Linked DNA regions of Nonomuraea africana. The protein of the gene in region 1 interacts with the protein of each later gene in a pairwise test. Links are inferred from orthologs where the notes say so. Each region holds a gene or a part of one and is shown on either strand. Other genes may lie near its edges. The genes, in order: eno and rpe.

The links.
Region 2: the proteins of eno (region 1) and rpe interact in binary tests that used the Escherichia coli proteins (3 or more experiments, as listed by UniProt). The link is inferred for Nonomuraea africana from one-to-one orthologs.

Annotation. Positions count from the first base shown.
Region 1 is NZ_JADBEF010000001.1:6,544,804-6,548,009, forward strand. Bases 216-3,110 are described here. They hold eno (phosphopyruvate hydratase), read right to left. Parts: upstream 2,355-3,110; coding sequence 1,077-2,354; downstream 216-1,076. Other genes in these bases: H4W81_RS30975 (DUF501 domain-containing protein), read right to left, coding at 216-509; H4W81_RS30980 (FtsB family cell division protein), read right to left, coding at 496-933; H4W81_RS30990 (hypothetical protein), read right to left, coding at 2,397-2,729; H4W81_RS30995 (nucleoside triphosphate pyrophosphohydrolase), read right to left, coding at 2,742-3,110. Also shown: more of H4W81_RS30975, read right to left, coding at 1-215; more of H4W81_RS30995, read right to left, coding at 3,111-3,206. UniProt on the Escherichia coli protein: Catalyzes the reversible conversion of 2-phosphoglycerate (2-PG) into phosphoenolpyruvate (PEP). It is essential for the degradation of carbohydrates via glycolysis.
Region 2 is NZ_JADBEF010000001.1:4,443,509-4,446,678, forward strand. What follows is about bases 111-2,969. They hold rpe (ribulose-phosphate 3-epimerase), read right to left. Parts: upstream 1,938-2,969; coding sequence 1,284-1,937; downstream 111-1,283. Other genes in these bases: H4W81_RS20950 (ABC transporter ATP-binding protein), read left to right, coding at 111-1,052; H4W81_RS20960 (VOC family protein), read left to right, coding at 2,072-2,491. Outside these bases: H4W81_RS20945 (ABC transporter ATP-binding protein), read left to right, coding at 1-78; more of H4W81_RS20950, read left to right, coding at 75-110. UniProt on the Escherichia coli protein: Catalyzes the reversible epimerization of D-ribulose 5-phosphate to D-xylulose 5-phosphate.

The DNA.
Region 1 (3,206 bases):
GACGACCCGGACTCGGCGACCCGCACACACGGCCCGTCCGCCCACCACTTCGGCAGGTGCTCGAGCGCCTCGGCCCCGAAGGGGTTCGTCCCCGGCGCCGCCAGTTCGTGCGCGACCAGCGCGTGCAGGCACTTCACCCGGTACGGCATGCCGCCGGTGCTCTGCATGTCGCGCGGCAGCGGCTCCATGCCCTCCTCGGCCGCCGCCTTGTCGCGGCTGGCGAGGTAACCGTCGTGGGCGGCCTGGTAGGCGGCGGCCAGTTCGGGGTCGTCGGCGAGCCTGGCCTGCATCTCCTTCATCAGGCCTGAGCCTTCGAGGGTGCCGATCGCGGAGGCGGCCTTGGGACAGGTCAGGTAGTAGAGCGTGGGAAACGGGGTGCCGTCGGGCAGCCTGGGAGCCGTCTCGACCACGTCGGGATTGCCGCACGGGCAGCGGTGCGCGACCCCGCGCAGGCCCCGCGGCGGACGGCCGAGCTGCAACTCGACCGCCGCGATGTCATGGCTTTCCATCGTCCTTCTTCTCCTCGGCTGTGGGCGCCGCGGACGCCTTGACGCCCTTGCCCGTGTCGGCCGCCTCGACCGACTCCCACAGCGTCTGGTACCAGGGCGGCGTGATCGTGGGCTGCTGTCGCCCGCCCGCCTGGGTCTGCTTGGACTCGCTGTCGGCGACCATGTAGCACTTCTCGCCCGCGCCGCAGTAGTGGAGCCTGCGCCTGGCCTCGCGCTTGATGTAGTTGGGGTCCTGCAGCTGCTTCTGGCGCTCGGCCAGCCTGCGCTGCTCCTCGAGCTCCTTGGCCTTCTCCGCCTGCAGCTGGGAGATCGCCCGCCGCTGGGCGACGTACTCGCGCACCGGGTAGGCGAGGCTCATGGCGATCGCGCACACGACCACCGCGAGGATCGCGGCCCTTCCCGTCAACTGCGGTCGTTTCGCCATCGATGCTCCCTCCGCCGCACTGCGCCCATCCGGTCACCGGCGGGCCCTGCCGGGACCGGCGCCCGGGCCCCGAATCCGTTCCGGCGGCCCCGTGTCAGGTGTCGGGGAGGGCCCCTCGACCTGACGCGGGGCCGTACAAGAAACTAGCGCCGGAAGCGGGGGAAAGCCCCGCGACCCGCGTAACGCGCGGCGTCGTCGAGCATTTCCTCGATGCGGAGCAGCTGGTTGTACTTGGCCACCCGGTCGGACCTCGCGGGCGCGCCGGTCTTGATCTGACCGCAGTTGGTCGCCACGGCCAGGTCGGCGATCGTGGTGTCCTCGGTCTCGCCCGAGCGGTGGCTCATCATGCAGCGGTAGCCGTTGCGGTGGGCCAGGTCGACCGCGTCGAGGGTCTCGGTCAGCGTGCCGATCTGGTTGACCTTGACCAGCAGGGCGTTGGCGGTGCCCTCGTCGATGCCGCGCTGCAGGCGCTCGGGGTTGGTGACGAACAGGTCGTCGCCGACGAGCTGGACCTTGTCGCCGAGCGCCTTGGTGATCTTGTTCCAGCCTTCCCAGTCGCTCTCGTCGAGCGGGTCCTCGATGGAGACCAGCGGGTAGGAGGCGACCAGGTCGGCGTAGAAGGCGATCAGCTCGTCGGCCGACAGGCCCTTGCCGTCGATGGTGTAGACGCCGTCCTTGTGGAACTCGGAGGCGGCCACGTCGAGGGCGAGCGCGACGTCCTCGCCCGGCGTGTAGCCGGCCTTCTCGATGGCCACGAGGATCAGGTCGAGCGCGTCGCGGTTCGAGGGCAGGTTGGGCGCGAAGCCGCCCTCGTCGCCCAGGCCCGTGGCGTAGCCCTTCTCCTTCAGCACCGCCTTCAGCGCGTGGTAGACCTCGGTGCCCATGCGCACGGCCTCGCGGAACGTCTCCGCCCCGATCGGCGCGATCATGAACTCCTGGATGTCGACGTTGGTGTCGGCGTGGGCGCCGCCGTTGAGGATGTTCATCATCGGCACCGGCAGCACGTGCGCGTTGGGGCCGCCCAGGTAGCGGAAGAGCGGCAGGTCGGCGCTGTCGGCGGCGGCCTTGGCCACGGCCAGCGAGACGCCGAGGATCGCGTTGGCGCCGAGCTTGCCCTTGTTGGGCGTGCCGTCCAGGTCGATCATGATCTGGTCGATGATCCGCTGCTCGTCGGCGTCGATGCCGAGGATCTCGTCGGCGATCTCGTCGGTGACGCCCAGCACGGCCTTCTCGACGCCCTTGCCGCCGTAGCGCTCGTCGCCGTCGCGGAGCTCCACGGCCTCGAACGCGCCGGTGGAGGCGCCGCTGGGGACCGCTGCGCGGCCTGTGCTGTTGTCGTCGAGGAGGACCTCGACCTCGACAGTCGGGTTGCCCCGGGAGTCGAGGATCTCGCGGGCGGAAACGGCCTCGATGGAAGCCACGTCAGGCGCTCCTAGAGTCGAAGGGCGGTTTGCCATACGAGCCTATCGACCCCGACCAGCTGGTACGCCATCGAGGCTCCACATCCTCATCCCCTTGCCGTCGACGCCCGCCACCACGACCTTCCCGCCGTCGACCTCGCCCACGGCCAGGGCCGCGACCTTGCCCGACGCGAGCGGGGCCGCGAGTCTCTCGCAGGTGTCCAGCCGCCAGAGGCCGAGCCCGGGCCCCGCGCCGACCAGCACCTCCCCCGCGACCTTGACGTCGGCGAGCTCCTCGGAGACCGTGCAGGTCGGCTTGCCGTCCTCGAAGTCGACGACGTCCACGCCCCCGGTCCGCACCTGGACGGCCAGCACGCGCCAGTCGGCCGCCGTCACCTCGCTGGCGGACTAGCGGGACTCCCAGGCCTCCACCCGCGCCCGGTAGGCCATCGCGGCGCCGCGCAGCTCGGCCTCGGGGTCGAGCCCGGCCTCCTGCGCCCGCCGTACCAGGTCGAACAGCTCCCTGGCCACGCCCTGGCCGACCGCGTGCGCCAGGCCCTCGGGGGCGCCCGCGCTCTCGGCCCTGCGGATGAGCTGGGCGGCCAGCGACAGCGCGGGCTGGCCCATCGGCACGCCGTCGAACAGCTCCTTGCCGGCCCGCTCGTGGGCCTTGATGGCCTCCCAGTTGGTGTTGACCTCGTCGGCGGTCTCGGCGCTCACGTCGCCGAACACGTGCGGGTGCCTGCGGATCAGCTTGCCGACGATCACGTCGGCCACGTCGTCGATGTCGAAGTCGTCGGCCACCCTGGCGTGGAAGGCCACCTGGAGCAGCACGTCGCCGAGCTCCTCACGCAGCCCGTAGCCCTGCTCGAC
Region 2 (3,170 bases), 2.1 Mb from region 1 along the record:
CCCGAGCTCTCTCCGCCGCGCGGCCACGGCGACGCCTGTTACCTGACCCTGAAGCAGAAGCGGGAGGTGGCCCCATGACGCTGCTGGAGCTGTCCGGGCTGGAGAAGCACTTCCCCGTCAGGGGCGGCTTCCCGATCAGGCGCCAGATCGGCAGCGTGCACGCGGTGGACGGCGTCGACCTGACCGTCCACGCCGGCCAGACGCTGGGCCTGGTCGGCGAGTCGGGGTGCGGCAAGTCCACGACGGGCCGCCTGGCCGCGCGCCTGCTCGAACCCACCGCCGGCCGCATCGTCTACGACGGCCGCGACATCAGCCACGCGAGCCGCAGGGCCATGAAACCGATCAGGTCGGAGATCCAGATGATCTTCCAGGATCCCTACTCGTCGCTGAACCCGCGGCACACCGTCGGCGCGATCATCCGAGGGCCGATGGACATCAACGACCTCCACCCGAAGGGCGGGCGCGAGGCCAGGGTCCGCGAGCTGCTGGAGATCGTCGGGCTGAACCCCGAGCACGTCAACCGCTTCCCCCACGAGTTCTCCGGCGGCCAGCGGCAGCGGATCGGCATCGCGCGGGCCCTGGCGCTGGAGCCCAGGCTGATCGTCGCCGACGAGCCCGTCTCCGCCCTCGACGTCTCGATCCAGGCCCAGGTGGTCAACCTCCTCGGGCGGCTGCAGCGTGAGCTCGGGATCGCGTTCCTGTTCATCGCGCACGACCTGGCCGTGGTGCGGCACTTCTCACAGCGGGTGGCGGTGATGTACCTGGGCAGGATCGTGGAGATCGGCGACAGGTCCTCGCTCTACGAGCGGCCCCGCCACCCCTACACGCACGCGCTGCTGTCGGCGGTGCCGGAGGTGGCGGTGAACGGCGGCGGCAGGGAGCGGATCAGGCTCACCGGCGACGTGCCGTCGCCGATCGACCCGCCCTCGGGCTGCCGCTTCAGGACCAGGTGCTGGCGGGCGCAGGAGAAGTGCGCGCTCACCACGCCGCCGCTGACGCGGCTGCCCGGCAACCGCGAGGACCACCTCACCGCGTGCCACTTCCCCGTGTGATCTTCCTGCGGGTACGGCAAGCCGGATCACGCCCACCGTGGTCACCTCTGGCCGCCCGTCCGCCACGCGTTCTCCTGCGGGCCGCCGCTACGCCGGGTCCGTTCCCACCCCGGCCCCGTGCGCCCGGTGCGGCGTATCCCTGGACAGACGCCGGCCCCGCGCGAAGGGTGGCGCGTGACCCGGCTTGCCGTACCGGATGAAGCGACCCCGGCTCACGCGCCGGGAGAGACCTCAGGTGGTCGCGAGGGAGCGGAGGTGCTCGATGGCGGTGTACGGGTCGGCGGCCCCGTACACCGCGCTGCCCGCGACGAAGACGTCGGCGCCCGCCTCGGCGCAGCGCTCGATGGTGTCGGCCGCCACCCCGCCGTCGACCTGGAGCCACACCTGGCCCCCGTGCTTCGCGATCAGCTCCCGCGCCCGCCTGATCTTCGGCAGCACCACGTCGAGGAACTTCTGCCCGCCGAACCCGGGCTCGACCGTCATCAGCAGCAGCATGTCGATCTCGGGCAGCAGGTCCTCGTACGGCTCGACCGCCGTCGCCGGGTTCAGCGCGAAGCCCGAGCGCGCCCCGGCCGCGCGGATCTGCCGCAGGGTGCGCACGGGCGCCTTGGCGGCCTCGGCGTGGATGGTGACGCTGCCGGCGCCCGCCTCGGCGTAGGCGGGGGCCCACCGATCCGGGTCCTCGATCATCAGGTGGCAGTCGATCGGCGTCGAGGTGGCCTTGAGCAGGGCCTCGACGACCGGAAGACCGAGGGTGAGGTTGGGCACGAAGTGGTTGTCCATGACATCCACGTGCAGCCAGTCGGCGTTCGGCACGCGGGCGGCCTCGTCGGCGAGCCTGGCGAAGTCGGCGGACAGGATGCTGGGCGAGATCTGAACGGCCATGATGCCCCGAGTGTAGTGAACGCGCCCCCGCTCCCCGGCACCGGCCGCGGGCACGTCGCGCGCTCCTTTGCCCGTGCACGTTCGCGGGAAAGGATGTGGACTGTCACGCACCTCGACCCGAAGGGGAGGTCATCATGCTGCGAGGACTCGCCACGACCACGTTCTGGGCCGACGACGTGCCGACCGCGGCGCGCTGGTACACCGAGTTCCTGGGCATCGAGCCCTACTTCGAGCGCCGCGACCCCGACGGCGGACTCGCCTACGCCGAGTTCCGCGTCGGCGACTACCAGCACGAGCTGGGCATCGCCGACCGCGCCTACGCCCCGCCCGGCGCGGCGGACTCCCCCGGCGGAGCCATCGTGCGCTGGCACGTCGACGACCTGAAGGCGACCGTGGAGAAGCTGCTCTCGATGGGGGCCGAGGAGTACCAGCCGCTGACCGACCGCGGCGAGGGCTTCGTCACCGCCGCGGTGGTCGACCCGTTCGGCAACGTGCTGGGCCTGACGTACAACCCGCACTACCTCGCCGTGCTGGGCACGTTCAGGAAGGTGTGACCCGCCTGCGGAGCAGCGCGATGAACATGGCGTCGGTGCCGTGGCGGTGGGGCCAGAACTGCGCGTGCGGCCCCTCGCCGAGGCCCTCCACCTCCGGCAGGTACGCGCGGGCGTCGAGCTGCTCGGCGTCGCCCCTGCGCTTGAGCGCGTCGGCGACCACCACCTGCGTCTCGGCCAGATGCGGCGAGCAGGTCACGTAGGCGACGACGCCGCCGGGGCGCACCGCGTCGAGCGCGGCGGCCAGCAGGCGCCGCTGCAACGCGCCGAGCTCGGCCACGCTTGCCGGGTCGCGCCGCCACCTGGCCTCCGGACGGCGGCGCAGGGCGCCGAGACCGGTGCAGGGCGCGTCGAGCATCACCCGGTCGAAGACCCCGGGCCGCCACGGCGGCTCGGTGCCGTCCGCGGTGATGACCGCGGCCCGCCTGGTGGTCTGCCAGACCAGGCGGGCCCTGTGGTACTGCGCGTCGGCGGCCAGCAGCCGCGCCCCACCGGGGAAGGCGTCAGGGTCGCGGCCGTCGAGCCCCGCCAGGTCGCCGTGGGTGGCGATGGCGTCGAGCAGGCCGGCCTTGCCGCCCGGCCCGGCGCACATGTCCAGCCACAGCTCGTCGGTCCCCTCCAGGGGGACCCTGGTGAGCGCGAGCGTGACGAGCTGGCTGGCCTCGTCCTGCACGGCCGCGCG